Regions from separate parts of the Enterobacter sp. H2G27 genome, predicted to be linked through region 1. Evidence: predicted binding sites of a transcription regulator. Region 1 holds the regulator's gene; each other region holds the start of a gene.
The links. The regulator Fur, encoded in region 1, represses iron uptake genes when iron is present. The targets are predictions, from matches to a motif close to ATAATAATGAGAACNACTATCAA.
Positions count from the first base shown of each region.

Region 2: a site for Fur is predicted at 3,567-3,589, ahead of feoA (ferrous iron transporter A). Genes of this name have one in related genera too.
Region 3: a site for Fur is predicted at 9,222-9,244, ahead of ACW9E7_RS14090 (Nramp family divalent metal transporter). Genes of this name have one in related genera too.

Region 1 is NZ_JBSVSI010000001.1:1,008,752-1,019,117, reverse strand. Features, by position in the region: gene seqA (replication initiation negative regulator SeqA) at 1-186, opposite strand, end outside; gene ybfF (esterase) at 370-1,143, shown strand; gene ybfE (LexA regulated protein) at 1,272-1,559, shown strand; gene fldA (flavodoxin FldA) at 1,715-2,245, shown strand; gene fur (ferric iron uptake transcriptional regulator) at 2,537-2,983, shown strand; gene chiQ (ChiQ/YbfN family lipoprotein) at 3,076-3,402, opposite strand; gene chiP (chitoporin ChiP) at 3,450-4,847, opposite strand; gene glnS (glutamine--tRNA ligase) at 5,294-6,961, opposite strand; gene nagE (N-acetylglucosamine-specific PTS transporter subunit IIBC) at 7,131-9,152, opposite strand; gene nagB (glucosamine-6-phosphate deaminase) at 9,481-10,281, shown strand; gene nagA (N-acetylglucosamine-6-phosphate deacetylase) at 10,337-10,366, shown strand, end outside.
Region 2 is NZ_JBSVSI010000001.1:3,936,308-3,946,673, reverse strand. Features, by position in the region: gene bioH (pimeloyl-ACP methyl ester esterase BioH) at 1-288, shown strand, start outside; gene ACW9E7_RS18865 (YdgH/BhsA/McbA-like domain containing protein) at 400-669, shown strand; gene feoC ([Fe-S]-dependent transcriptional repressor FeoC) at 703-939, opposite strand; gene feoB (Fe(2+) transporter permease subunit FeoB) at 950-3,268, opposite strand; gene feoA (ferrous iron transporter A) at 3,299-3,526, opposite strand; gene ACW9E7_RS18845 (Tex family protein) at 3,830-6,160, opposite strand; gene greB (transcription elongation factor GreB) at 6,249-6,722, opposite strand; gene ompR (osmolarity response regulator transcription factor OmpR) at 6,955-7,674, shown strand; gene envZ (two-component system sensor histidine kinase EnvZ) at 7,671-9,017, shown strand; gene pckA (phosphoenolpyruvate carboxykinase (ATP)) at 9,084-10,366, opposite strand, start outside.
Region 3 is NZ_JBSVSI010000001.1:2,983,044-2,993,409, forward strand. Features, by position in the region: gene ACW9E7_RS14055 (LytS/YhcK type 5TM receptor domain-containing protein) at 1-1,422, shown strand, start outside; gene ACW9E7_RS14060 (LytR/AlgR family response regulator transcription factor) at 1,426-2,157, shown strand; gene glk (glucokinase) at 2,193-3,158, opposite strand; gene ACW9E7_RS14070 (ion channel protein) at 3,364-4,599, shown strand; gene ipdC (indolepyruvate decarboxylase) at 4,600-6,258, opposite strand; gene mgrA (L-glyceraldehyde 3-phosphate reductase) at 6,444-7,442, shown strand; gene ACW9E7_RS14085 (DUF2502 domain-containing protein) at 7,570-7,911, shown strand; gene ACW9E7_RS14090 (Nramp family divalent metal transporter) at 7,944-9,182, opposite strand; gene nupC (nucleoside permease NupC) at 9,531-10,366, shown strand, end outside.

The DNA of each region.
Region 1 (10,366 bases):
GGCAGGTTTTGCTTGTGCAACAACGCTTGGCTGAGACACGACATCTTTGGTGACTGGGGTAGCAGGCTGTGAAGCGGCGGAAATTTTAAGCATGCGCCGTAAAATGTCGGACGCGCTCTCCCCGATATGCCGCGTCTGGCTGGCAATATACTGATAGAGTTCGTCATCAACTTCGATTGTTTTCATCTTAATCCAGTGCGATATCTTATCTGAATACAAGTCATTGGGATTATAAGGTCAAATCCCAACAGCGGATAGCGTCAAACCAGGTTGGCGGCAAAAGTCAGATTAAACTGGAACCTTGCAGCCGGGCGGCAGAATGGTCAACATGATACCCTAACCTGACATACGTAAAAAAAGAACTTTGCCATGAAATTGAATACCCGAGCGCAAACTGCACAATCGCCGAACAATAATTCTCCCATCGTACTGGTTCACGGGCTTTTTGGCAGCCTGGATAACCTGGGCGTGCTGGCGCGCGATCTGGTTACTGACCACGATATTTTACAGGTCGATATGCGCAATCACGGTCTTTCCGGCCGATCCGACGAGATGACCTACGCGGCGATGGCGCAGGATCTGCTGGATACGCTGGATGCCAACGACCTGCAAAAGGTGACCCTCATCGGGCATTCAATGGGTGGCAAAGCGGTGATGGCCCTGACGGCACTGGCCCCGGAGCGTATTAACGGCCTGGTTGTAATTGATGTTGCGCCCGTGGATTACGACGTCCGCCGCCACGACGAAATTTTTGCCGCCATCAATGCGGTCACCAAAGCGGGCGTCGCGACACGCCAGCAGGCGGCTGCCGTCATGCGTGAGCATCTTGATGAAGAAGGCGTAGTCCAGTTCCTGCTGAAGTCGTTTGTTGACGGCCAATGGCGTTTTAACGTGCCGGTGCTCTGGAACCAGTACAACAACATCGTGGGCTGGGAAACCGTCCCCGCCTGGCCGCACCCTACCCTCTTTATTCGCGGCGGTAACTCTCCTTACGTTACCGACGCGTACCGCGACACGCTGCTGGCCCAATTCCCGCAGGCTCGCGCCCACGTGATTGCCGGTGCCGGGCACTGGGTGCATGCGGAAAAACCTGACGCCGTGCTGCGCGCCATTCGCCGCTATCTCGCTGATACGACAAATTGATTAAAAAGAAAGCGACTGGAAGGCTGCGGGCTTCCAGTCGTTGGCGTGCCGTTTTTGGTGATGTATGATGGCGCGCTTATCGCCCGGGCATTAGCAGGGCGGCGTGTTTCCCCCGAAGTCTCAGAATCATGGCCAAAGAACAAACGGACCGTACGACACTAGATCTGTTCGCGAATGAGCGTCGCCCGGGACGACCGAAGACGAATCCGCTTTCGCGCGATGAACAGCTGCGTATCAATAAACGCAATCAGCTTAAACGCGATAAAAATCGCGGGCTTAAGCGTGTCGAACTGAAGCTTAACGCCGACGCCGTCGATGCGCTGAACGAGCTGGCTGACGCGCGAAATATCAGCCGCAGCGAGCTCATTGAAGAGATGTTAATCGCCCAGCTTGAGACGTTACGCAGCCAGGCATAAGTCTGAAAATCCTCTTTATTACCCTTTTCATGTAGCACAGAGTGCAGTCCTGCGCGATAGCTGTTTCCGCAGGGTTGCCAGTTCTGCTATTATTGCCCTTATCCGTGGCCGAATTGCGCCACCATACTATTAAGTTTCAAGAGGTTATTTTACTCATGGCAATCATCGGCATTTTCTTTGGCAGTGATACCGGCAATACCGAAAATATCGCAAAAAACATTCAAAAACAGCTCGGTAAAGACGTTGCTGATGTGCATGACATTGCCAAGAGCAGCAAAGAAGATCTGGAAGGCTATGACATTCTGCTGCTGGGTATCCCAACCTGGTACTACGGTGAAGCCCAGTGCGACTGGGATGATTTCTTCCCGACGCTGGAAGAAGTGGACTTCAACGGTAAGCTGGTTGCCCTGTTTGGCTGCGGTGACCAGGAAGACTACGCTGAGTATTTCTGTGACGCGCTGGGGACCATCCGCGACATCATTGAGCCGAACGGCGCGGTTATCGTAGGCCACTGGCCGACCGCTGGTTACCACTTCGAAGCGTCTAAAGGCCTGGCCGATGACGATCATTTCGTGGGTCTGGCCATCGACGAAGACCGTCAGCCAGAACTGACCGCAGAGCGCGTTGAGAAATGGGTTAAGCAGATCCGTGAAGAACTGCACCTGGACGATATTCTTAACGCCTGATTTTTCTCGCGGCGCAACGGCGGTTGCGCCCGCGCACCAGGTCAAACCGATTAAATTAATTGCTACAATCTTTTAACTTTTTCGCCCAGACCTGTACAATGTCTCCCTGATAAAATGTGGTTTTCCATTGAGCAAGTTTGTTGGTGATACCCCATTTTTATAAGCATATTTTGCCTGAGACTTGCAGTTTTCATTTAGCCATGGCAGTTCTATAATGAGACGCATTATCCCAGGTGCATTTTCTGTCACTTCCTACAGAAGTGAATCGTTTAGCAACAGGACAGATTCCGCATGACTGACAACAATACCGCATTAAAGAAGGCTGGCCTGAAAGTTACGCTTCCTCGGTTAAAAATCCTCGAAGTGCTTCAGGGTCCAGACAATCACCATGTCAGTGCGGAAGACCTTTATAAACGTCTTATCGACATGGGTGAAGAGATTGGGCTGGCTACCGTCTATCGCGTGCTGAACCAGTTTGATGACGCGGGCATTGTCACCCGTCATAATTTCGAAGGCGGTAAATCTGTTTTCGAACTGACCCAGCAGCAGCACCACGATCATCTGATCTGCCTCGACTGCGGCAAGGTCATTGAATTCAGCGATGATTCCATCGAAGCGCGCCAGCGTGAAATCGCCGCGCGTCACGGTATCCGCCTGACCAACCACAGCCTGTACCTTTACGGTCACTGCGCTGAAGGCGACTGCCGCGAAGATGACCACGCGCACGACGCAAAATAAGCAAGTGTTCATACTCTGAGCCAGCCGAAAGGTTGGCTTTTTTTTGCCAGAAAAAAGCCCGGTAAGCGCAGCGCCACCGGGCGTAAAACAACTTATTTATTATTGTTGCGTATCTCGTTCCAGATCTTATTGCAACGCTTGGCCACTTCCTGATCGTTACCGGTTTTACGCGCCTGGATACAGGCCTGGTAATCCATCACGCGGACATTCTCCCGCGTCGCAAACTGCTCATGCGCTTTCTCTTTCTTCAGCACGTTCAGCACGCTCTGACAGGCTTCAATTTTCTCCGGCGATCCTTCTGCTGTATTAATACAGGCGCTATAGGCCTCCTTCAGCCGGGAATCTTCTTTCGGTGCCTCACTCTGAGCACACGCCACCAGCCCTGATGCCAGTAACGCGACGATTACGATTTTTTTCATCATATGCAGTCTCCGGTCCGGCGGGATCTAACCCGCCGGAAGATTCATCAGAGGATAGTGAACGGTGCGATAACCATGAATTTCACGTCACGTTCATCCTGGAAGATGTTGCCGTAACCGCCCGCGTAGCTCGGGATATCGGAGTGGTTGTCATACTGAGTGAAGTGCAGTTTGAACATTGTGCCTTTCGCGCGGCCATCCTGCAGGGTATAGATAGCATCGAGGCTGTAAGAAGACTCTTTCAGGCGATAGTTGGGATCGTAGTATGCGTCCGGAGTTGCCATATCGGCAGGTTTTGCATCCCAGGCGTAAGCGTAAGAAGCGCCCACCGCCCAGCCAGGCAGGTTCCAGTTTTTCAGGTCGTACATTGCGCCGAAGAAGACCGCTTTCTCGCCGTCGGCGTTGAAGTCTGAGCGGTTATCCCACCAGATATCAAGACGACCGTTGGATGAGGCATAGGTCGGGGTCATACGCTGCAGGAAGTAGCCCTGCTGCCCTTCCGCCTTCACCCATGTTCCTTCCAGACGTAAATCAACCTGACCGACCTTATAGCCGAAGGTTAGCGCCTGCAGCCACGCGGTGCCATCATAAATGTCATTGACGCCACCGTTGCTGACTTTGTCGCGCGTACCGTAGAACTGATAGCTGGTACTCAGCGGGCTACCCGCGACATCAAACTTATAGCTGGCCTTGGCAAAGTACTGATCGATATACCCTTGCGCCTGGCCAAATGCTGCTTCGAGAACCAGATCGTTTTTGAAGTCGTATTTCGCCCCCAGCGAGTGGAGATAATCGACTTTGGTTTTCTTATCGTTCTGGTAGAACTTGTCCATCTCGATGTGCCAGGGTGCTTTGTACTCGTTGGTCCACATATAGGAGAAGCTCAACGCACCCGCATCACCGTAGTCAAAGTTCGCCCCGGCTTCCGCACCCTGATAGGTACCCGGCATAAAACTCCAGTGCGGTGCTAACAGGGTCTGGCCAGTTGGCTGAATATAACCACCGCGCGCCCATACCGGACCGTATTTAAATTTTGCAGCGGCTTTGTAAAGGCTGATGCCGCTCTTATCCCCGGACCAGTCTTCTTTATACGCTTTATTGCTGGAGGAGAAGGCAATTTCATTCGGGTGGGCGCTGTCGCCGTTTTCCGCCATTTCAATCGCGGTAAACGCAGCAATATCCAGACCGAACATATCCGCGGCATAGCCTGACTGGAAGTCCAGGTTGGCGTTCCAGGTGGAATGAGAAAGGTTGGTTTTGTATTTGTCTTCGGTGACGTCTTTACGGTCACGTTCACGCTGCCAGTAATAGATACCGCCCGTGAGGGTAGAATCGTCGATGAAGCCTGCCGCTTTCGCCTCTGGTGTCACCACCAGGCCCGACATTGCTGTCACACCGGCAATAGCCAGCGCCAGCGCACTACGTTTGCCACTGAACGTACGCATAGATTATTCCTCTTTGACGAATTAAAACGCCTGAAACGGCGTAAATAAAAAAGACCAAATGGTCAGGGGTAGTTTTAAATACCCTCGAATTAACTACCGTCGTTAGGTTATTTTTCGCGACGCGAATTATCAATGCTTTTTAGCGGACAAAAGTCAGGATTATGACGAAGTGCACATAATTAGTAGTGCTTTGTAACATTTGCAGGGAGGCGAGGAATGGCGGGAAATTTTCAAGTATTTCAGTGGCTAGACGAGAAACATCTTCCCTTTCTTATAACCTTTTTGTTTTTCCTAATGACACAAACTTTTTTTTGAAAAATAAGTAGCACCTCATTGACCTGATATTTTTATCACACCTTTTTAGGCCCTGGCTTAATACCCTGATCGTTAAATAAAAAAACGCCGCATAGTGCGGCGTTTGTCTCTCATTGACCAGACCAGCAATATTATTCGCCGATCTTCGTCCAGGTATCACGCAGACCTACGGTACGGTTAAATACCGGTTTTTCTGCCGTGCTGTGTCGGCTGTCCAGGCAGAAGTAACCTTCACGTTCGAACTGGAACGCTTTGCCTGCTTCAGCGTTTTTCAGAGAAGGCTCCGCATAGCCCTGCTTAATCACCAAAGATTCCGGGTTGATGGTCGCCAGGAAGTCTTCCGCAGCACCAGGGTTAGGCACGCTGAACAGACGATCGTACAGACGAATTTCTACCGGCAGCGCGTGGGATGCGCTCACCCAGTGGATAACGCCTTTCACCTTGCGGCCATCCGCAGGATCTTTGCTCAGCGTTTCAGCATCATAAGAACAGAAGATGGTGGTGATATTCCCTTCTGCATCTTTCTCAACGCGCTCGGCTTTGATGACGTAGGCATTACGCAGACGCACTTCTTTACCCAGCACCAGACGCTTGTACTGCTTGTTGGCTTCTTCGCGGAAGTCAGCGCGGTCAATCCAGATGTCACCGCTGAACGGCACGTCACGGCTACCCATTTCCGGTTTGTTCGGATGGTTAGGCATGGAGACCAGCTCGCTTTCACCCTGCGGATAGTTTTCGATAACCAGTTTCACCGGGTCGATAACCGCCATCGCGCGCGGAGCGTTTTCGTTGAGATCTTCGCGAATGCAGGATTCCAGGGAGGCCATCTCGATGGTGTTATCCTGCTTAGTCACGCCGATACGTTTGCAGAACTCACGAATAGAGGCGGCAGTGTAACCACGACGACGCAGACCCGAGATGGTTGGCATACGCGGATCGTCCCAGCCCTCAACGTGCTTGTCGGTCACCAGCAGGTTCAGCTTACGCTTGGACATCACGGTGTATTCCAGGTTAAGACGAGAGAACTCGTACTGGCGCGGATGCACAGGAATGGTGATGTTATCCAGAACCCAGTCGTACAGACGACGGTTGTCCTGGAACTCCAGCGTACACAGGGAGTGCGTAATGCCTTCCAGCGCATCGCTGATGCAGTGGGTAAAGTCGTACATCGGGTAGATGCACCACTTGTTGCCGGTCTGGTGGTGTTCCGCAAACTTAATGCGGTACAGCACCGGATCGCGCATCACGATGAACGGAGACGCCATGTCGATTTTGGCACGCAGGCACGCTTTGCCTTCTTCGAAGCCACCGGCACGCATTTTTTCAAACAGCGCCAGGTTCTCTTCCACGCTGCGGTCGCGGAACGGGCTGTTTTTGCCTGGTGCGGTCAGCGTACCGCGATACTCACGGATCTCGTCAGCAGACAGCTCGTCGACATACGCCAGACCTTTGTTGATAAGCTCTACCGCATAGGCGTACAGCTGATCAAAATAGTCAGAGGAGTAGCAGATATCGCCAGACCAGTTGAAGCCCAGCCATTGCACGTCGTTCTTAATGGACTCAACGTATTCGATGTCTTCTTTTACTGGGTTGGTGTCATCGAAACGCAGGTTGCACTGTCCCTGGTAGTCTTGCGCAATGCCAAAGTTCAGGCAGATGGACTTCGCATGCCCGATATGCAGGTAGCCGTTCGGCTCCGGCGGAAAGCGGGTATGAATTGTGGTGTGCTTACCACTGGCCAGATCTTCATCGATGATCTGACGAATAAAGTTACTCGGGCGGGCTTCAGCCTCACTCATCGTGGATTCCTCAAAGCGTAAACAACGTATAACGGCATATGATCTTATAAGCCGGACGTAGTGACAACCCTTAAAACGTCTCTGAAGAAAATAATGGGGGCATTTGCTGCAAAAAAAAGCGGCGGAGGATCTCCCCCGCCGCTTAAGGCATGACTCTACTCAGGAGCGATTACTTGCCTTTAATCTCGTACAGCGGTGTTTGACCCGCAACAACCTGACCTTTCGCCTGAATGACCAGGCCGCTGAAGTCGTCGATGTTGCTGCAAACGACCGGGCTTATCATGGAGCGCGCGTTGGCGTTCAGGAAGTCCAGATCCATTTCCAGAATCGGCTGCCCGGCCACCACTTCAGCGCCCTCTTCCACCAGGCGAGTAAAGCCCTGACCGTTCAGCGCAACGGTATCGATACCCATATGGACAACGATCTCCGCGCCATTTTCGGTTTCGAGGCAGAACGCGTGGTTGGTGTTGAAGATTTTCACGATGGTACCGGCCGCCGGAGACACAACGATTTTTTCCGTTGGTTTCACCGCCACACCGTCACCCACCGCTTTGCTGGCGAAGGCTTCATCAGGCACCTGCTCAATCGCAACCACTTCACCGGTTACCGGTGAAACCAGCGCGGCTATCGTTTTGGCGTTGGGTACCGCCTGCGGTTTTGCAGCCGCTGGCGCGGCGGCAGGGGCGGCAGAAGCTTCTGCTGCGGCTACCGGGCCGGTAGTTTTCATGGCATTAGCAATTTTCTCTGCCACAAAGCCAACGATAATCTGCACGCTGGTTTTGTTCAGGCGGATAACACCGGACGCGCCCAGACGTTTGGCCAGCGCTTCGTTCACCAGGGAAGAGTCTTTGACGTTCAGACGCAGACGAGTGATACAGGCATCGATACCGGTCAGGTTGTCAGAACCGCCTACTGCGGCGATGTACTGACGCGCCAGACCTGAAACGTCCTGGTCCTGAGCACCGCTCACGTTCATATCCTGACCATCCGCTTCGCTACCGGCCACGGCCAGTTCACGACCCGGTGTCATGAGGTTAAATTTGGTGATAGTGAAACGGAACACTACGTAGTAGATCGCGAAGAACACCAGACCTTGCGGGATCAGCATCCACCAGTGGGTCGCCAGCGGGTTACGGGACGAAAGCACCATATCCACCAGACCGGCGCTGAAGCCGAAACCGGCAATCCACTGCATGCTGGCAGCGATGAACACGGAGATACCGGTCAGCACGGCGTGGATCACATACAGAACCGGCGCCACGAACATGAAGGAGAACTCCAGCGGCTCGGTGATACCGGTGAAGAAGGCCGCGAACGCGCCCGCCATCATGATACCCAGCACTTTCGCTTTATTCTCTGGACGCGCGCAGTGGTAGATAGCCAGCGCAGCACCCGGTAGACCAAACATCATGATCGGGAAGAAGCCCGCCTGGTAACGACCGGTGATACCGACAACCGCTTTACCTGCTTCGATGGACTGTGCGCCACCCAGGAAGTTAGGGATATCGTTAATACCGGCAACGTCGAACCAGAACACGGAGTTCAGCGCGTGGTGCAGACCAACCGGGATCAGCAGACGGTTGAAGAACGCGTACACGCCCGCACCGACAGAACCCAGTTTCTGGATGTGCTCACCGAAGTTCACCAGACCGTCGAAAATCATCGGCCAGACGTACATCATGATGAACGCGACAACGATCATCACAAACGAGGTCAGGATAGGGACCAGACGGCGGCCGCTAAAGAAGGAGAGCGCTTTTGGCAGCTCTACGCTGCTGAAGCGGTTATACAGTTCGGCAGAGATGATACCCACAAGGATACCGACAAACTGGTTGCTGATCTTACCGAATGCCGCCGGAACCTGGTCCGCCGGAATTTTTTGGATCATGGCCACTGCTGCAGGTGAGCAGAGAGTGGTTAAGACGAGGAAACCGACAAAACCGGTCAGCGCAGCGGCACCGTCTTTGTCTTTGGACATACCGTAAGCCACACCAATCGCGAACAACACGGACATATTGTCGATAATGGCGGAACCTGACTTGATAAAGAACGCCGCCAGCGCGCTGGTATTACCCCAGCCGTTGGGGTCGATCCAGTAGCCGACACCCATCAGGATGGCTGCGGCAGGCAGCGTGGCGACCGGCACCATAAGTGCGCGGCCAACCTTTTGTAAATAACCTAGAATACTCACTTTCTTCCCCCTATGAGACCCCGTTTAAGGCATGTTCTCAGCTCTGTTTTTTATTGTGTCACGAACTATAGATACAGTTGATGCTTCACTGGCATTGTGAGTGTGTGAAAAATTAATTCGTATCGCAAATTAAACGCGTACTTTTTGTGATTTTTGTCACCAAATATCGTTATTAACCCTCCCTTTCACTGGCTAACAGTGAAAACTTATTTTATCATTCAAAAAATCAAGACGGATTGATCCGGCCTGAAAGTTTCCAGGTTACGCTTAAGTATCAGGTTCCGATAGCTATCCGCCCACTCTTCTACTTTAACTCTTGAGGTGAACAATGAGACTGATTCCCCTGGTAACTGCTGAACAAGTTGGTAAATGGGCCGCTCGCCATATCGTTAACCGTATCAACGCCTTTAAACCAACTGCCGATCGTCCTTTCGTTCTTGGACTTCCGACAGGCGGCACACCGCTGACCGCCTACAAGGCGCTGGTTGAGATGCATAAAGCAGGCCAGGTTAGCTTCAAGCATGTTGTGACATTCAACATGGATGAATACGTTGGCTTACCGAAAGACCACCCGGAAAGCTACCATAGCTTTATGCACCGTAATTTCTTTGATCACGTTGATATTCCAGCTGAAAATATTAACCTGCTGAATGGAAACGCGCCTGATATTGACGCAGAATGCCGTCAGTATGAAGAAAAAATCCGTTCTTACGGTAAGATCCACCTGTTTATGGGTGGTGTAGGTAATGATGGTCACATCGCGTTTAACGAACCGGCGTCATCTCTGGCTTCCCGCACCCGTATTAAAACGCTGACCCATGACACGCGCGTGGCAAACTCCCGCTTCTTTGACGGCGATGTTAACCAGGTTCCAAAATACGCCCTGACCGTAGGCGTAGGCACCCTGCTGGATGCTGAAGAAGTGATGATTCTGGTGCTGGGCAGCGTGAAAGCCCAGGCGCTCCAGGCTGCCGTTGAAGGCAACGTAAACCATATGTGGACCATAAGCTGCCTGCAGCTGCATCCGAAATCAGTCATCGTCTGCGACGAACCATCCACGATGGAGCTGAAGGTTAAAACGCTGAAGTACTTCAACGAGTTAGAAGCTGAGAACATCAAAGGTCTGTAATTGAATAACCGCCTCTTCATCAAGAGGCGGCCGCTTTTTTTAACCGGGGGTAGTTATGTACGCTTTAACCCACGGTCGGATTTAT
Region 2 (10,366 bases), 2.9 Mb from region 1:
CAGACCGTGCTTTCGCTGCCGATGCCGGAGGTTGAGGTGCTAAACGGCGGACTTGAGCTCCTGAAAACGGTTGACCTGCGCGAGCCGCTGGCCGCGCTGACGGTGCCGCACCTGCGTATCTACGGTTATCTCGATGGGATTGTGCCGCGCAAAGTGGTTCCGCTGCTGGATTCGCTCTGGCCGGAGAGTGAATCGCAGATCGTTGCCAAAGCCGCACATGCCCCGTTTATCTCTCATCCGACGGAATTTTGTTCAGCGCTGATTGCGTTAAGTCAACGTTTCGACTGATTATTTTCTATCCTGCCTGGAAAAAGTAACACACCGCAACCATACTCCAGATGTCGTTGCGGTTGTTCTGCCTACGATAATCAAAACAACAATCCTATGGAGAGTCAGGCTATGAAACTTGTTACAGGTATTGTCACTTCTCTGGTTATTGGGTCACTGTCATTTGGCGTCTTTGCGGCAAAAGAGCTGGAAAAAGATAAAGTTGCCAGCATGAATCTGACGAAAATTGGTGAGATTTCTACGTCTGACACCACCGCGCCGATGGATGCTCGCAGAGAGCTGTCGAAGAAAGCGGATGAGCTGGGCGGAACGTACTACGTCGTCACCAGTGCAGAAAAACAGACCAAAAACGTACGCGCAACGGCGGACGTCTACAAGTAATACGATAAAGCCGGGCAGCGATGCCCGGCTTTGTTAACGCAGCGTCCACCACTCCCTGAGGCAGGCCTTTCCTTCCGGACAGCTTTTACAACTGCCGGAGAGACAACCGTCCGCTTCTTCCTGAATCCGCACGGCTTTCCCCATGGCTTCCAGTCTTTCCAGCATGGCATCGATCATCGGCTGCGGCGTATGCAGGCTGAGGCTCAGCTGTTTCGCCTCCATTCGCCCCTGCAGTGCCAGCAGGTCACGAACCTGAATCAACGATGCCATGGTTTACTCCTTAGTGACAGTCGCCCGCCGGGCTGCTGCAGCAGGTCGCGGCGGTTTTACGGTTTGCCAGCAGGTCGATGTCGACGCGGCTGCGCGCACGCCGCAGCAAACCGAGCACTATCACGTTAAACAGCACAACCGCGAGAATGCAGACCAGGCTGTAGCGCGGATGCTGGCTGAAATTAACGGTTTGATAAAAGAGCGTCGAAAGCGAGTACGCAATGTTTAACCCCCACAGGATGGAGAAGCCCATCCAGCCGCGGCTGGACTCGCGGGCAATCGCCCCCATCACGGAGATGCACGGAATGTAGAGCAGAACAAAGATGAGGTAGCTGTAGGCCGCGGACGCGCTGCCAAATTTCTCGCCCATCACGCCCATGGCTCCCGTCGCCATTTCGCCGTCGCCTTTGCTGGCCTCAATAGGGTTCGCCAGCACGCTCAGGCTGAAGGTGTCTTTCAGGCTCTGCCAGGTCTCCTCTACGGCACCCAGCAGTTCATGACCGAGATGAAACTCTGCCGGATTAAATTCCTGTTCCTGAATGTTCTCTGCGGTGTAAAGCGTGTTCAGGGTGCCGACAACCACCTCTTTCGCCATCGCGCCGGTGAACAGCCCGACGGTTGCCTGCCAGTTATCCTCATGCACGCCAATCGGTTTAAAGACCGGCGTGATGACGCGGCTGACGGAGGCGAGGGCAGAGTCGTTAATGTTATCTGCCGCCTGTCCGCTGAGGGTGAAGCTGTTCAGCGCGCTCAGGAAAATGCTGACGATGACAATCACCTTACCGGCGCGCAGCACAAAGCCCTTCAGGCGCTGCCAGGTCTGGATCGCCAGGCTTTTCAGATGCGGCACGTGATACACCGGCAGCTCCATTACAAACGGTGACGCTTCACCGCGCATGATGGTGTGCTTCAGCATCAGACCGGTGAGGATCGCCATCACGATGCCCAGCACATACAGCGAGAAGACCGCCAGCGCGCCCTGCTGACCAAAGAAGGCTGCGGCAAAGACCGCAAAGATGGCCAGACGGGCACCGCAGGACATAAACGGCGCCATCATAATGGTCATCAGACGCTCGCGCGGCGCATCCAGGGTGCGTGCGCCCATCACCGACGGCACGTTACAGCCGAAGCCGACGATCAGCGGGACGAAGGATTTACCCGGCAGGCCCAGCGCCTGCATCAGACGATCCATCACGAACGCCGCGCGCGCCATGTAGCCGGAATCTTCCAGGAACGAGAGGAACAGGTACATCATGCCGATCTGCGGCACCAGCGGCAGAACGGTATTGATACCGCCGCCGATCCCCTGCGCGAGGAAGATGGTGAGCCATTCCGGGAAGTGCAGAGTGTAACCCACCCACTGGATCCCGTGGACGAAGACCGCGACGGAACCGGCGTCAAAAATCGGCTGCAGTGCGCCACCGATGTTAATGGCAAGCAGGAACATCACGTACATCACCAGCAGGAAGATGGGCAAACCGAGGAAGCGGTTAAGCACGACCTTATCCACCGCCGCCGTAAAGCGGCTGGGCTCTGCCGTCAGGGCGTTACTGACAACGTCGCAAATCGAGGCTATGGCCTGGTAACGCGCATCGGCGATATGCAGCGCCGGGTCGTCCAGCTCGTCGCTAAGACGGGCTACCGTCGCGTCCAGCTTATCGGCCGCATGCCCGGCGTAAGCGCGGCTGTAGATATCCCCTTCCAGCATCTGCAGGCCAAGCCACAGGCGCTGTTTTGCTGGCATACCGGTGTCCATCTCCTGCGCCAGCACGTTGGCTTCGCGCAGGAGAGGCTGGGCGTAATGCACAAGCTCAACGTCGCGATTTCCCGCGTGACGGTCAATGGCCAGCTTCAGCGCATCAATACCGCGAGCGCGCGTCGAGACCAGCGGAACGACCGGGCACCCCAGGCGCGAGGAGAGGGCATCGACGTCGATGCGCAGCTTTTGTTTCTCTGCGATGTCGAGCATGTTGAGCGCCACGATGCAGGGGATACCCAGCTCAAGCAGCTGCAGCGTCAGATAGAGGTTACGCTCGAGGTTTGAGGCGTCGACCACGTTGATCAGCAGGTCCGCGTCGCCGCCAAGAATATAGTGACAGGCGATTTGCTCATCGAGCGAGGTTTGCGACGAAATGGTGGTTAAGGAGTAGGTGCCGGGAAGGTCAACCAGCGTCACCTGGTTGTCTGTCGTCGTGAACTGGCCCTCTTTACGCTCAACCGTCACGCCCGCCCAGTTGCCCACGCGCTGGCGAGCCCCGGTCAGCTGGTTAAAAAGGGTGGTCTTGCCGGAATTAGGATTGCCAATTAAGCCAATAGCTAACTTTTTCATTTTTTTAGACTCACTGAAACCGCTGGCTTGTTATCGGGATAAGGCTTCGACTTCTATTAATGCGAGGTCTTTCTTACGCAGGACCAGATTCACGCGGCGGGTTTCGATATGAACCGGGTCGCCCAGCGGCGCCACGCGCACGACCTGAAATGACGAGCCGGGCAGCATGCCCAGCGACAGCAGCTTTTGCCGATAGGCTGGGCTAATTTCGCGGGTAAAACCGGTAATTTTCCATGCACTGTCTGGAGTGAATTGCATAACGCCTGATTCCACGAAAGGTTAAATTATCTACTATGGGATGATAATGAGAATAGTTTTTATCAGCAATATTAAAACTGTGACGGAATGTTGTTTACGGTATTAATTTACGGCCTGTTTGACCTTGCTCAATATTTGCTGAATTGCCTGGAAAACGAAAAGGGGAGTATTTGTTAACGGGGTGATAATTAGTGGTTTAAATATGGCTATGCAATCGGTTTCATATATTTCGATATGATTATTCCCCTCATCCCGGCCCTCTCCCTTCTGGGGAGAGGGTTAGGGTGAGGGGCATTTACAACCTTAGCGTTTTTTACCCATCGCAGCCGCCAGCGCATCCATCATCGCGCTGTTGCCTGCAGGCTGAGCATCACGTCCGCGCGGTTTTGCCGCTTTCGCGGCGGGACGCTGCTGTTCGCGGCCTCCGCCATTGCCGCCGCGGCGCGCGTTGGTGTCGCCCGGCTGCTCGTCCAGACGCATGGTCAGCGCGATACGCTTGCGCTGCAGATCCACTTCCAGCACTTTGACCTTCACGATGTCGCCCGCTTTGACCACGGTGTGCGGGTCTTCAACGAACTTGTCGGCAAGGGATGAGATATGCACCAGACCATCCTGATGCACGCCGATATCCACGAACGCGCCAAAGTTGGTGACGTTGGTCACCGCGCCTTCCAGCACCATGCCGGGCAGCAGGTCGTTCATGGTTTCCACGCCGTCGGCAAAGGTCGCCGTTTTGAACTCAGGACGCGGATCGCGGCCCGGCTTTTCCAGCTCTTTAATAATGTCGGTGACGGTTGGCACACCAAATTTGTCGTCGGTGAAATCAACGGCTTGCAGGTTGCGCAGGGCGCTGCTGTCACCCATGAGATCTTTCAGCGCCTGCTGGGTGGCGGCCAGGATGCGTTCCACCACAGGGTACGCCTCCGGGTGCACGGTGGAGGCATCCAGCGGGTTATCGCCGTGGTTGATGCGCAGGAAGCCCGCACACTGCTCAAAGGCTTTTGGCCCCAGACGGCTCACCTTCAGCAGCTGCTGACGGTTCTGGAACTGGCCGTTCTCATCACGCCAGGCGACGATGTTCTGCGCCATCATGCGGGTTAAGCCCGCCACGCGGGTCAGCAGGGGAACGGAAGCGGTGTTCAGGTCAACGCCGACGGCGTTTACGCAGTCTTCCACCACCGCATCCAGCTTGCGCGCCAGCTGAGTCTGGCTCACGTCATGCTGATACTGGCCCACGCCGATGGATTTCGGATCGATCTTCACCAGCTCCGCCAGCGGATCCTGCAGGCGGCGAGCGATAGAAACTGCCCCGCGCAGGGAAACGTCCAGGTCCGGGAATTCCTGGGCCGCCAGCTCGGACGCGGAATAGACGGATGCCCCGGCCTCGCTGACGATCACTTTCTGTGCCGTCACTTTCGGGAACTGCTTCTGCACGTCGAGGTAAAAACGCTCGGTTTCACGAGAGGCCGTACCGTTGCCGATGGCAACCAGCTCGACGTTGTATTTTTCGCACAGCGCCGCCACCACGACGGCCGCTTTCGCTGCCTGGCCGGTGTGCGGATAAATGGTATCGGTCGCCACCAGCTTGCCGGTGCCGTCAACCACAGCGACCTTCACGCCGGTACGCAGACCCGGGTCGAGACCCATTGTCGCGCGCAGGCCGGCAGGGGCGGCCATCAGCAGGTCGTGCAGGTTACGGGCGAAGACGTTAATCGCTTCATCTTCGGCGCGTTCGCGCACGGTGCCCATCAGCTCGGTTTCGAGGTGCATCAGCACCTTGATGCGCCAGGTCCAGCTTACTACGCCTTTACGCCAGCTGTCCGCCGGGGCGTTGTTCAGGCGCAGGCCGAGATGGTCGATAATGATCTGCTCGCAGTGGCTCTCTTTCGGCGGCTCGTCAAACTGCGGATCGGCGTTCAGGGAGAGCTGGAGCACGCCTTCGTTGCGGCCGCGGAACATTGCCAGCGCGCGGTGGGAAGGGGTGGTGGAAATCGGTTCGTGGTGATCGAAATAGTCGCGGAATTTCGCGCCTTCTTCCTCTTTACCCGCGACGACGGTAGAGACGATGTGGGCATTCTTCCACAGGTAATCACGCACTTTAGCGAGCAGCGCGGCGTCTTCGGCGAAGCGCTCCATCAGAATGTAGCGTGCGCCGTCGAGGGCGGCCTTGGTGTCCGCCACGCCTTTGTCAGCGTCGATAAATTTCGCCGCTTCGGTTTCCGGATCGTGCGATGGCTCGTTCCACAGCAGGTCGGCCAGCGGCTCAAGGCCCGCTTCAATCGCAATCTGCCCGCGCGTGCGGCGCTTCGGTTTGTACGGCAGATAGAGATCTTCTAATTCGGTTTTGCTCAGGGTGCCGTTAATGGCGCTTTCCAGATCGCTGGTCAGTTTGCCCTGTTCGCCGATGGATTTGAGGATCGCCTGACGACGTTCTTCCAGTTCGCGCAGATAACCGAGACGGGTCTCCAGGTTACGCAGCTGCGTGTCATCCAGACCGCCGGTGACTTCCTTACGATAGCGTGCAATAAACGGCACGGTGTTCCCTTCATCAAGCAGGCGAACGGCAGCTTCTACCTGTTCGGCTCTGGCCTGAATATCACCCGCAATAATGCGGCAGAGCGAATCTTTCATCATGGCTTTATCATCTGTTGAGTCGAAAAAATCAGGGGATAGTTATACGGGCTGGCACGGCAAAATGCCAGCCGGGGAGGGCGCTCTCGGACTATTTTACGTAGACGATCTCATTGACGTACCAGCTGGCTTCACCGGCTGGAGTCTGCACGACGGCCAGATCGCCCACTTCCTTTTTCAGCAGCGCGCGGGCCATCGGGGAGTCGATGGAGATGTAATCCTTACGACCAAAAATTTCATCGTAGCCGACAATGCGAAAACGCAGGGTGTCACCATCGTCGTTTTCAATTTCCACCCACGCGCCGAAGAACACTTTGCCCTCCTGCTGCGGAGAGTAATCGACAATTTTAAGATTCTCGAGGCACTTCGTCAGATAGCGAATCCGGCGGTCAATTTCGCGTAGCCGCTTTTTGTTGTACTGGTAGTCAGCGTTTTCGCTGCGATCGCCCAGGCTTGCCGCCCAGGTCACCTTTTTGGTTACTTCAGGACGCTCTTCGCGCCAGAGGTAATCCATCTCTTTTTTGAGCTTTTCGTACCCTTCGCGGGTGATCAGGGGCGTTTTCATGGTAAAGCCTTTGCTGCCTGCCGGTTAACTGTCTTGCGCACAATACGTACCACACAGTGTAACAGACAGGATTAATAATGATTTATGTGATGAAATGAGCAGATAAGCTGCTGTTAAATATGCTTTGTAACAATTTCGACTAGAATTTATACCAGAATTAACTGGTCGAATACGTGCACTTTTTTAGAATACGCTGTTACAAAGACTATCCGAACCTTTGGGAGTACACACAATGCAAGAGAACTACAAAATTCTGGTCGTGGATGACGACATGCGCCTGCGTGCGCTGCTGGAACGTTATCTGACCGAGCAGGGCTTCCAGGTTCGTAGCGTCGCGAACGCTGAGCAGATGGACCGTCTGCTGACCCGTGAATCTTTCCACCTGATGGTTCTCGACCTGATGCTGCCTGGCGAAGACGGGCTTTCTATTTGCCGCCGTCTGCGCAGCCAGAGCAACCCGATGCCGATTATCATGGTGACGGCGAAGGGCGAAGAAGTTGACCGTATCGTGGGCCTCGAAATCGGCGCGGACGACTACATTCCAAAACCGTTTAACCCGCGTGAACTGCTGGCACGTATTCGCGCCGTGCTGCGCCGTCAGGCGAACGAGCTGCCGGGCGCGCCGTCGCAGGAAGAAGCCGTTATTGCCTTCGGCAAGTTCAAGCTGAACCTCGGCACGCGCGAGATGTTCCGTGAAGACGAGCCGATGCCGCTCACCAGCGGCGAGTTTGCGGTACTGAAAGCGCTGGTCAGCCACCCGCGTGAACCGCTTTCCCGTGACAAGCTGATGAACCTGGCGCGCGGTCGCGAATACTCCGCAATGGAACGCTCTATCGACGTGCAGATCTCCCGTCTGCGCCGCATGGTGGAAGAAGATCCGGCGCATCCTCGTTATATTCAGACCGTATGGGGTCTGGGCTACGTGTTCGTCCCGGACGGCTCTAAAGCATGAGGCGAATGCGCTTCTCGCCGCGAAGCTCGTTTGCCCGCACCCTGTTACTGATCGTCACCCTGCTGTTCGTCAGCCTGGTGACGACCTACCTGGTGGTGTTGAACTTTGCGATCCTGCCGAGCCTCCAGCAGTTTAATAAGGTCCTGGCCTACGAAGTACGTATGCTGATGACCGATAAGCTGCAGCTGGAGGACGGCACGCAGCTCGTCGTTCCTCCGGCGTTTCGCCGTGAAATCTACCGTGAACTGGGCATTTCGCTCTATTCCAACGAAGCGGCGGAAGACGCTGGCCTGCGCTGGGCGCAGCACTACGAATTCCTAAGCCAGCAGATGGCGCAGCAGCTGGGCGGTCCAACGGAAGTGCGCGTTGAGGTCAACAAAAGCTCGCCCGTCGTCTGGCTGAAAACCTGGCTGTCACCCAATATTTGGGTTCGCGTTCCGCTGACCGAAATCCATCAGGGCGATTTCTCACCGCTGTTCCGCTATACCCTGGCGATTATGCTGCTGGCGATAGGCGGCGCGTGGCTATTTATCCGTATACAGAACCGACCTCTGGTCGACCTGGAGCACGCTGCGCTGCAGGTCGGTAAAGGGATTATTCCTCCTCCGCTGCGCGAGTATGGCGCCTCGGAAGTCCGTTCAGTGACGCGTGCCTTTAACCATATGGCGGCAGGCGTGAAGCAGCTGGCGGATGACCGTACGCTGCTGATGGCGGGCGTCAGCCACGACCTGCGCACGCCGCTAACGCGTATTCGTCTGGCGACGGAGATGATGGGAGAAGAGGACGGTTACCTTGCCGAGTCCATCAATAAGGACATTGAAGAGTGTAACGCCATCATTGAGCAGTTCATCGACTACCTGCGCACCGGGCAGGAGATGCCAATGGAGATGGCGGATCTGAACGCGGTGCTGGGCGAAGTGGTGGCGGCGGAAAGCGGCTACGAGCGCGAGATTGATACTGACCTTCAGGCCGGTGAAATTCAGGTTCGTATGCACCCGCTCTCCATTAAACGTGCGGTCGCCAACATGGTGGTCAACGCGGCGCGCTACGGCAACGGCTGGATTAAGGTCAGCAGCGGGTCTGAGCTCAACCGCGCCTGGTTCCAGGTGGAAGACGACGGTCCGGGCATCAAGCCCGAGCAGCGTAAGCATCTGTTCCAGCCGTTTGTGCGCGGCGATAGCGCGCGCAGCACCAGCGGTACGGGCTTAGGCCTGGCGATTGTGCAGCGTATTGTGGATAACCACAACGGACTGCTGGAGATTGGCACCAGCGAGCGCGGTGGGTTGAGCATTCGCGCCTGGTTGCCGGTTCCGGTGACGCGAGGGCAGGTGAAAGAGAGTTGAAAAAAGGGTGGCACGAGCCACCCTTTTTTGTAGGTCGGGTAAGGCGAAGCCGCCACCCGACATGGACTACAGTTTTGGACCCGCGCTCACCAGCGCAGCACCCGCCGGGGTATCGGTATACTTCTCGAAGTTCTCAATAAACAGCTTCGCCAGCGATTCCGCTTTCTCACGCCACTGCTCCGGCGAACCGTACGTATTGCGCGGGTCGAGGATATGCGTATCCACACCCGGCAGCGACGTTGGGATCGCCAGGTCAAACATTGGCAGCGTGAAGGTTTCGGCGTCGTCCAGAGAACCATCCAGAATGGCGTCGATAATGGCGCGGGTATCTTTGATAGAGATACGTTTGCCGGTGCCGTTCCAGCCGGTGTTCACCAGGTATGCCTGCGCGCCGGATGCCTGCATGCGTTTCACCAGCACTTCAGCGTACTGCGTCGGGTGCAGCGACAGGAAGGCCGCGCCGAAGCAGGCGGAGAAGGTTGGGGTTGGCTCCGTCACGCCGCGCTCGGTACCCGCCAGCTTGGCGGTGAAACCGGAAAGGAAGTGGTACTGCGTCTGGCTGGCCGTCAGGCGAGACACCGGAGGCAGAACGCCGAACGCATCCGCCGTCAGGAAAATAACCTTCGTGGCATGACCCGCTTTTGACACCGGCTTCACGATATTGTCGATGTGGTAGATCGGATAAGAGACGCGGGTGTTTTCCGTTTTCGACGCATCGTCGAAGTCGATGGAGCCGTCGGCACGCACGGTGACGTTTTCCAGCAGCGCATCGCGACGGATCGCGTGGAAGATATCCGGCTCGGCCTCTTCAGACAGGCGAATGGTCTTCGCGTAGCAGCCGCCTTCAAAGTTGAATACGCCATCGTCATCCCAGCCGTGTTCGTCATCGCCAATCAGGCGACGTTTTGGATCGGTGGACAGGGTGGTTTTCCCGGTGCCGGACAGGCCGAAGAAGACCGCCACGTCGCCTTTTTCACCGACGTTAGCCGAGCAGTGCATGGAGGCGATGCCCCGCAGCGGCAGCAGGTAGTTCATGACTGAGAACATCCCTTTCTTCATTTCGCCGCCGTACCAGGTACCGCCGATCAGCTGGATACGCTCGGTCAGGTTGAAGGCCACAAAGTTTTCGGAGTTCAGACCCTGCTCTTTCCACTGTGGGTTGGTGCATTTCGCGCCGTTCATCACGATGAAATCAGGGGTGAAGTCCTGCAGCTCTTCGTCGGTTGGACGGATAAACATGTTTTTCACGAAATGCGCCTGCCAGGCCACTTCGGTGACAAAACGCACGGAGAGACGGGTATCGGCGTTAGCGCCGCAGAAAGCGTCGACAATAAACAAACGCTTGCCGG
Region 3 (10,366 bases), 2.0 Mb from region 1:
ATTGCCGGAACCCATCGCTATCTGATTGATATCGGCGGCGTGACGGCGGTACCCTGCTTTATCACCAGCATTATCGCCGGGGTGCTATCCGGCTGGATCAGCCGCAAAATCCCGAAAAAACAGCGCTGGCGCGCCGGGATCGTGGCGGGCATGGTGTGCGAAACGCTGACCATGATCCTGGTCGTCGTCTGGGCCCCCACCACCGCGCTGGGGCTGGATATCGTCTCGAAAATCGGTATTCCGATGATCCTGGGCAGCGTGTGCATCGGCTTTATCGTGCTGCTGGTGCAAAGCGTTGAAGGCGAAAAAGAAGCAAGCGCCGCACGTCAGGCCAAGCTGGCGCTGGATATCGCCAATAAAACGCTGCCGCTTTTCCGTCACGTTAACGCGGAATCATTGCGTCAGGTCTGCGAGATCATTCGCCACGACATTCATGCTGACGCTGTCGCCATCACCAATATTGACCACGTGCTGGCCTACGTCGGCGTGGGGGAACACAACTATCGCGACAACGATGACACCATTAGCCCGACCACCAGACAGGCGATTAACTACGGTAAAATCATTATTAAAAACAATGATGAAGCCCACCGAACGCCGGAAATCCACTCCATGCTGGTGATCCCGCTGTGGGAGAAAGGCGTCGTGACGGGCACGCTGAAAATTTATTACTGCCACGCGCATCAGATCACCTCCACGCTGCAGGAGATGGCCATCGGCCTGTCGCAGATTATCTCCACCCAGCTGGAGGTTTCGCGGGCAGAACAGCTGCGTGAGATGGCAAATAAGGCAGAGCTTCGCGCGCTGCAGAGCAAAATCAATCCCCATTTCCTGTTTAACGCGCTGAACGCGATCTCCTCGTCCATTCGTCTTAATCCGGACACCGCGCGCCAGCTGATTTTTAACCTGTCGCGCTATCTGCGCTACAACATCGAGCTGAAAGATGACGAGCAGATCGACATCAAAAAAGAGCTGTATCAGATAAAAGATTACATCGCGATTGAGCAGGCGCGCTTTGGCGACAAGCTCACGGTCATTTACGATATTGATGAAGAGGTCAACTGCGTGATCCCGAGCCTGCTTATCCAGCCGCTGGTCGAAAACGCGATTGTTCACGGCATTCAGCCCTGCAAAGGCAAAGGCGTCGTCACCATCAGCATCACCGAAAGCGGCAACCGGGTGCGAATTGCCGTGCGCGATACCGGCCACGGAATTGATCCTAAAGTCATTGAGCGCGTCGAGTCTAACGAGATGCCCGGAAATAAAATCGGCCTCCTGAACGTGCACCACCGGGTCAAGCTGCTTTACGGCGATGGACTGCACATTCAGCGTCTTGAACCGGGTACCGAAATTGCTTTTTACGTCCCGAATGAGCGCTCTCCGGTCCATTCGACAACATCACTGTTGCCCCAGGTTGAGTAACCCATGAAAGTAATTATTGTCGAAGATGAAATTCTGGCTCAACAGGAGCTAACCTGGCTTATCAACACCCACAGCCAGATGGACATTGTGGGTACGTTTGATGACGGTCTGGACGTGCTGAAGTTTCTGCAGCATAACCGGGTCGACGCCATCTTCCTGGATATCAACATTCCGTCGCTGGATGGCGTACTGCTGGCGCAAAACATCAATCAGTTTGCCCATAAGCCGTTTATTGTGTTCGTTACCGCATGGAAGGAGCACGCCGTAGAGGCCTTCGAGCTGGAGGCGTTTGACTACATCCTTAAGCCTTACCAGGAATCGCGGATTGTCAGCATGCTGCAAAAGCTGGAGGCTGCATGGCAGCAGCAGACCGCTCCCGCTAACGCCAGCCCAACGGTAAGGGACAACGACACCATCAATCTGGTCAAAGATGAGCGCATCATCGTGACGCCGGTCAATGATATCTACTATGCCGAAGCTCATGAAAAGATGACGTTTGTCTATACGCGGCGGGAATCTTACGTGATGGCGATGAACATCACCGAATTTTGCAGCAAGCTGCCGGCTACCCACTTTTTCCGCTGCCACCGCTCGTTCTGCGTGAATTTAAACAAGATCCGCGAGATCGAACCGTGGTTTAACAATACCTATATCTTGCGCCTGAAGGATCTGGATTTTCAGGTGCCGGTGAGCCGCAGCAAGGTGAAAGAGTTCCGCCAGCTTATGCACCTGTAAAGAAAAAGCCCTCTCCCGCGGGAGAGGGCCATGCATCAGAGAATCTGACCGAGAACCTGACGCAGGTGGGCGCCCGAACCCAGCAGACCCGGGTTATCATGCACGATCAGATAAACCGGGATGTCCTGCACGTAGCTTCTGAAGCGCCCTTTATCCTCAAACCCGCCGCGGAAGCCGGAAGCTTTGAAGAACTCCAGGAAGCGCGGCACAATTCCGCCCGCGATATAAACGCCCCCGAAGGTGCCCAGCGTCAGCGCCAGATTGCCGCCGAAGCGTCCCATAATCACGCAGAACAGCGACAGGGCACGACGGCAGTCAATGCAGCTGTCCGCCAGCGCGCGTTCGGTAACGTCTTTTGGCTGCAGATTTTCCGGCAGACGACCGTCTGATTTCACAATCGCCCGGTACAGGTTCACCAGTCCCGGACCTGAAAGGACGCGCTCGGCGGAGACGTGGCCGATCTCAGCGCGCAATTCTTCGAGGATAATGCCCTCTTCTTCGCTGTTAGGCGCAAAGTCCACGTGACCACCTTCACCCGGCAGGCTCACCCAGCGCTGAGCGACATGCACCAGATGTGAAACGCCCAGGCCGGTACCGGCCCCGTAGACCGCAATCGGCTTACCCTCGACCGGTTCAGCGCCGCCAAACTGGATCAGATGCTCCGGCTTCAGCATCGGGATCGCCATGGACACCGCGGTGAAGTCATTGATGATTTCAAGATGCGCAAAGCCGAGGTTTTTTCTCATTTCGGCGATGGAGAATGCCCAGGTATGGTTGGTCATGGCGACCCAGTCGCCGGTTATCGGGCAGGCAATTGCGATGCAGCCATCTTCAACGCTCACCTGATGTTCTTCCAGATAGACGCGGACAACGGCCTCAAGGCTTGGATAATCCAGCCCGGAATAGGTTTTCGCCCGGGAAATTTCACCACTACTTACATCGCATAATGCGAGGCGCGCGTTCGTGCCGCCCACATCACCTACCAACGCATACTTTGTCATTCTTCAACTGCTCCGCTAAAGTCAAAATAAATCTTTGGGACACTGTAAATTCAAGGCGTGATAACAACAACGACCGGAAGGTGAATGCCCATGGATTATCGATCTTCGTCACAGAATAACTTTACCGTTTCAGCACCTTTTGCACTATTGCCATAAGGCTTAATGTGCAAAGTAACGTAATACCGTTTTGTACAAGGAAATCATCATGCTCCACCCGCGAGCCAGAACCATGCTGTTGCTGGCCATTCCGGCGCTCATCATTGGCGTGGTTTCAAGTCTGGTGCTCATCGTCGTGATGAAAGTCGCGTCGGTGCTGCAAACACTATTATGGAACGCGCTTCCTGCAGGACTGGGCGTCCCCGTTGATTCTCCTGCCTGGATCGTTGGAATGCTGACGTTAACCGGTATAGCGGTGGGTCTGGTGATCCGTTTCAGTCCCGGCCATGCCGGCCCCGATCCGGCACAGGAACCGTTGATTGGTGCCCCGGTTGCGCCCTCGGCGTTGCCAGGGCTAATCATTGCGTTGATTCTGGGCCTTGCCGGCGGCGTCAGCCTGGGGCCAGAGCATCCGATTATGGCCGTGAATATTGGCCTGGCGGTTTTTCTCGGTTCACGCATTTTGCCTCGCGTCGGCGCGCTGGACTGGACCATTCTCGCCTCCGCAGGCACCATCGGGGCGCTATTCGGCACGCCCGTTGCGGCAGCACTGATCTTTTCGCAGACGCTCAGTAGCAATAACGATGTCCCGCTGTGGGATAAGCTGTTTGCGCCACTGATGGCCGCCGCCGCCGGGGCGTTGACCACCAGCCTGTTTTTCCATCCCCATTTTTCACTCTCCCTGCCCCACTACGGCCAGATGCAAATCGCTGATATTTTCAGCGGCGCCATCGTCGTCGCCATCGCCATTGCGCTGGGCATGGTGGCGGTATGGTGTCTTCCACGTCTGCACCGGCTAATGCACAGACTCAAACACCCGGTGTTGATTCTGGGAGCCGGCGGTTTGATCCTCGGTATCTTAGGGGCAATCGGTGGGCCGGTGACGTTGTTCAAAGGTCTGGACGAGATGCAGCAGCTGGCCTTCAGCCAGGTATTTAGCGTCTCCGACTATCTGCTGTTTGCCGTAATCAAGCTGGCAGCGCTGGTGGTGGCCGCCGCCTGTGGTTTCCGCGGTGGACGCATCTTCCCGGCGGTCTTTGTCGGCGTCGCGCTGGGGCTGATGCTGCACGAGCATGTCGATGCGGTCCCTGCGGCGATTACCGTCTCTTGTTCTATTCTGGGGCTGGTTCTGGTGGTCACGCGCGACGCCTGGCTAAGCCTGTTTATGGCGGCGGTAGTCGTACCGGATTCGACGCTTTTCCCTCTGCTTTGTATCGTGATGTTGCCCGCCTGGCTCCTGCTGGCGGGCAAACCGATGATGATGGCCTGGCGAAACGACAAATAATCAGGCGCTATTGCGCGCCTCCAGCGCTTTGGTAATCGCCCCCAGCAGCGGCGGAATATCCGCTTTCGGCAGCATCACCTCAATCAGCGAGAGCCGCTCGTGGTGCGCTACTTTTTCAAGGACGTCCACCAGCTGCTCCGCTTCACTGACCCGCCAGCACTGGGCCTGAGGATCAAGGCTGAGTGCCTGCGGGATTTGCGTCCAGTTCCATAGCGCAATGTCGTTATAACGTTGCTCAGGCCCATGGATCGCTCTTTCCACCGTATATCCTTCGTTGTTAAGAACCAGAATGATGGGGTGTTGTTTATCCCGCAGCATCGAGCCGAGCTCCTGGATGGTGAGCTGCGCCGCGCCATCCCCCGTCAGAACAATCACGCGCCGGTTCGGGCAGGCCGTCTGTGCGCCAAATGCCGCCGCCAGCGTGTAACCGATCGATCCCCACAGCGGCTGGACGATAAAATTCACGTCCGCCGGCAGACGAAGGTCGATCGCACCGAAGGCCGAGGTGCCCTGATCCGCAAGAATGATGTCTCCCGGACGAATAAACGTCTGCAGCGTTTGCCAGAAATTCGCCTGCGTCAGCGAGCCATCCGGCTGCGGGTAGGCCATCGAGCTTTGAGAGGACGGTACCGGCGTACCGTGCACGTGCTGTTTACACAGCTCCACCAGCGTTTCGATTGCCTGAAGCATGGGGATGCCGGTAAACCAGATATCACCAACGCGTGAAGCATGAGGCTGAACTTCTATCGTTTGTGCCGGGGTGAGCTGATGCGTGAAGCCGGCGGTAAGGGTATCGGTAAATCGCGTCCCGATGCACAGCACGATATCAGCCCCTTCAATCGCCTCTTTTACCGCGCCGGCGCTCGCCGAGCCGCTGTAGGTGCCGTAAAAACCAGCGTGACGTTCGTCAAATATTCCTTTGCCCATCAGCATGGTGGCATGTGCCATCGGCACGTCTTTAACCCATTTCTGTAGCGCATGCTTCAGGCCATGGCGCAGGACAAGGAAATCGGCCAGCAGCGCAGTACGCTTGCTTCTGGCAAGCTTGTTCTCAGCGGCCTCCCGGAACGCTTTCAGGCAGGCGCTATCGGCATGCGCATGGCGGAGCGTGAGAGCGCTTACAGGAGGCGTGGCGGCCTTTTTTGCCACGTCGGCAGGCAACATCAGATAGCCGGGGCGACGCTCCCGGAGCATAGTGGTTAACACCCGGTCGATTTCATAGCAGGCGTTTTGTTCGGTCAGGATCGCCTGTGCAGCAGTAATCGGCTCGCTCATATGATAAAAATGACGAAACTCACCGTCGCCCAGCGTGTGGTGCAGTAGCTCCCCTCTTTGCTGTGACGCCATACCCGGCGCCCCCACAATATGCAGTACCGGAACATGTTCGGCATAGCTGCCCGCAATGCCGTTCATGGCGCTTAACTCTCCTACGCCAAATGTCGTCAGCAGCGCGGCGAAGCCCTTACATCGGGCATATCCGTCCGCGGCATAAGAGGCGTTTAACTCGTTGGCACAGCCCACCCAGCAGATATCGGGGCTGTCTATCACGTGGTCGAGAAACTGCAGGTTATAGTCGCCCGGCACGCCAAACAGATGATCGGCTCCACAATCTGTAAGACGGTCCAGCAGGTAATCGGCGACGCAGTATGGGGTACGCATGAACAGGTATCCTTCTAATGTTGACCTCACCTTGAGTATTAAATAAGCGTGATGGCTGTCCAGAATTGGCGATAAGAAGGGCATGGAAAGAATGCTTTACAAAAAAGGCTGCGCTATGCTGCTTTTTTTCACGTAAATGTAAACGCATACACTGATTTTACACTTCAGCGCCAGAGGTTACGAAAATGGGTTATCAGCCGGACAAAAATCGTTACGGGACAATGGAGTATCGCCGCTGTGGGCAAAGCGGGCTCAGGTTGCCCGCCATCTCGCTCGGGCTGTGGCATAACTTCGGTGATACCACCCTTATCGAAAACAGCCGTCAACTTTTACAGCGTGCGTTCGATCTGGGCATTACGCATTTCGACCTTGCCAACAACTATGGCCCGCCACCGGGATCGGCCGAACGTAATTTCGGCCGTATTTTACAGGAGGACTTCCTGCCCTGGCGCGACGAGCTAATCATCTCAACCAAAGCGGGCTATACCATGTGGGAGGGTCCTTACGGCGACTGGGGGTCACGCAAATACCTGCTGGCAAGCCTCGATCAAAGCCTGAAGAGGATGGGGCTGGAGTATGTGGATATCTTCTATCATCACCGTCCTGACCCACAGACGCCGCTGCTGGAAACCATGAAAGCGCTTGACCATGCGGTGCGTCAGGGGAAGGCTCTGTATGTTGGATTATCCAACTACCCCGCTGACCTGGCCCGCAAGGCGATTGATATCCTTGACGATCTCGGTACGCCCTGCCTGATCCACCAGCCGAAATATTCCCTGTTTGAGCGTGCGCCGGAAGAAGAATTGCTGGACGTGCTGCAGGAAAAAGGAGTCGGCTGTATTCCCTTCTCGCCGCTGGCCGGTGGGCAACTGACCAACCGCTATCTGAATGGCATTCCCACAGACTCACGCGCGGCAAGCGGCAGTCAGTTCCTTAACCCCGACCAGCTCACCGAAGAGAAGCTGGAGAAGATTAGAAAGCTGAACGCCATGGCGGAAGAGCGCGGCCAGAAGCTGTCCCAGATGGCGCTGGCCTGGGTATCGCGTCATGAGAGTGTGACCTCAGTGCTGATAGGGGCGAGTAAAGCGGCTCAAATTGATGACGCCGTGGGGATGCTGGCAAACCGCCATTTCTCTGTGGATGACTTGGCCCGTATAGACGCGATCCTGAGCAGTTCAATATAAAACCGTTTTTAGCAAAAAGTGCTCTCCCCCAGGAATTCGGAGTTGAGGCGATGATACGAAGCTTTACCAACTCGTAAAATTGCGTTAACAGGCCCACCTAAGGCCCCGATCGTGAAGGAGAAAGAGTATGTTCAGGTCACTGATTCTTGCAGCGGTATTACTGGCTTCGGCGCCGCTGATCGCCACTGCGGGCGAAATCACCCTGTTGCCATCAGTAAAATTACAAATTGGCGATCGTGACGACTACGGCAGATACTGGGACGGCGGCTACTGGCGCGACCGTGACTACTGGCACCGTCATTATGAATGGCGCGGCGATCGCTGGTGGAAACATGATAACGGCAGACACCGCGGCTGGTATAAAGACAACGCGTATGAGCGCGGCTACCGTGAAGGCTGGAACGATCGTGACGACCGTCGCGGCGGCTGGGGTCGCGGGAAAGGTCATGGTCACGGCCATCACCACTAATAAAAAAGGAGCCATGGAGGCTCCTTTTTTTGTTAAAGACCCAGTGCGGTTCCCACCAACAACCACAGGTTCAGCGCAACGACCACCACCACGATGGCCCATCCGGTTCGTTTTACCAGCGTTGAGTTAGCCAGCTCGCCCATCAGAGTTTTGTTGCTGGTAAAGATCAGCAGCGGCACCAGCGCCAGCGCGATACCAAAACTCAGCAGAACCTGGCTCATGACCAGAATTCGCGTTGGGTCGAGACCCATCAGAATCACCACAAATGACGGCAGCATGGTGACGGAGCGACGAACCCACAGCGGAATGTGGAAGCGGACAAACCCCTGCATCACAACCTGGCCTGCCAGCGTGCCCACCACCGTAGAAGAGAGGCCGGCAGCTACCAGGCTGAGACCAAATATCGTGGCGGCAGCATGGCTCAGTAACGGCTCCAGCGTGAGATACGCCTGGTCGAGATCGGCAATACCGGTATGACCGTTAAAGTGGAAAGCCGCGGCTGCAGTCGCCATCATCGCCAGGTTTACAAACCCTGCGATGGTCATAGCGATCGCGACGTCCCACTTGGTAGCGGAGTAACGCTCTTTACGCGTCCCACCGTGGAGATGCTGCGTCAGCGAGGAGTGCAAATAAATCACGTGCGGCATGATGGTCGCCCCGAGCACCCCGGCGGCCAGGAACACCGCTTCCGACGTTGGCAGGCTTGGGATCGCCATCCCTTTACCGAGCTGTGCCAGATTCGGCTGTGAGAAAATCAGCTCGACAATGTAGGCCGCCGCCACAAAAAGCAGCAGACCACCAATCACCTTCTCCAGCGGCTTTTGACCCCGACGCTGCAGCATCAGGATGAGGAAAGTGGCAATCCCGGTCAGCACCGCCCCTTGCAACAGCGACACGCCCAGAATCAGCTTAAAGCCGATCGCTGCACCGATAAACTCAGCGAGGTCAGTGGCCATGGCGATGATTTCAGCCTGAACCCAGTAGAGCCAGACGGCGGGACGCGGGTAATGGTCGCGAATTTGCTCCGCCAGGTTTTTACCCGTCGCAATCCCCAGCTTTGCGGAGAGCATCTGAATCAGCATCGCCATCAGGTTAGCCCAGACCACCACCCACAGCAGCTTATAGCCGAAGCTGGCCCCGGCCTGAATATTGGTCGCAAAGTTTCCTGGATCGATATAGCCAATGGCAGCGATGAACGCAGGTCCCATTAATGCGAACCGCAACTTGCGCGCGGCTCTGCCACTGCTACCCTCTACGCGACTGTTTGTCATTTCTGCCTCTGAAATATAGCCTTTGCTATGTTTAATGCTATCAAAATGAGAATGATTATCAAGATCATTTATAAAGTTTGCAGTGATTTCTCTGATAGCTTTGAACGATAGACGGGCGGGTAAGTGGGGCGATCTAACCGAAACTGAAATCGCGCATGCTTTTGTGAAGACTAGCACACAAACTTAACTTTTCACGCATTTACCGAACATAACAAAAATGTATTGTGGATCACTATTTTTGAGACTCGTCACAGGATGTAACTATAGTGTGTCCTCGATCTCGTTTTCTTTTCGGTTGTTACATAGAATGTGCACGAAAATTAAACCTGCCTCATATTTGGAGCAAATATGGACCGCGTCCTTCATTTTGTCCTGGCACTTGTTGTCGTTACTGCACTTGCATTGCTGGTCAGCACAGACCGCAAAAAAATTCGTATCCGTTATGTTGTTCAACTGCTGGTCATTGAAGTTTTACTTGCGTGGTTCTTCCTGAACTCCAACGTAGGCCTCGGCTTCGTGAAAGGCTTCTCCGAAATGTTCGAAAAACTGCTCGGATTCGCCAACGAAGGGACCAACTTTGTCTTCGGTAAAATGAACGACGAAGGTCTGGCGTTCTTCTTCCTGAAGGTTCTCTGCCCTATCGTCTTCATCTCCGCGCTGATCGGTATTCTGCAGCACATCCGCGTTCTGCCGTTCGTGATTCGTGGAATTGGCTTCCTGTTATCCAAAGTGAACGGTATGGGCAAGCTGGAATCCTTCAACGCCGTCAGTTCCCTGATCCTCGGTCAGTCTGAGAACTTCATCGCGTATAAAGATATTCTCGGCAAGATGTCCCGCAACCGCATGTACACCATGGCGGCAACCGCAATGTCTACCGTTTCCATGTCTATCGTGGGCGCGTATATGACCATGCTGGAACCAAAATACGTGGTTGCTGCGCTGGTTCTGAACATGTTCAGCACCTTTATCGTTCTGTCGCTGATCAACCCGTACCGCGTTGACGCAAGCGAAGAGAACATTCAGATGTCAAACCTGCACGAAGGCCAGAGCTTCTTCGAAATGCTGGGTGAGTACATTCTGGCCGGTTTCAAAGTCGCGATTATCGTTGCCGCCATGCTGATCGGCTTCATTGCGCTGATTTCTGCGCTGAACGCCCTGTTCGCTGCGGTGCTGGGTATCTCCTT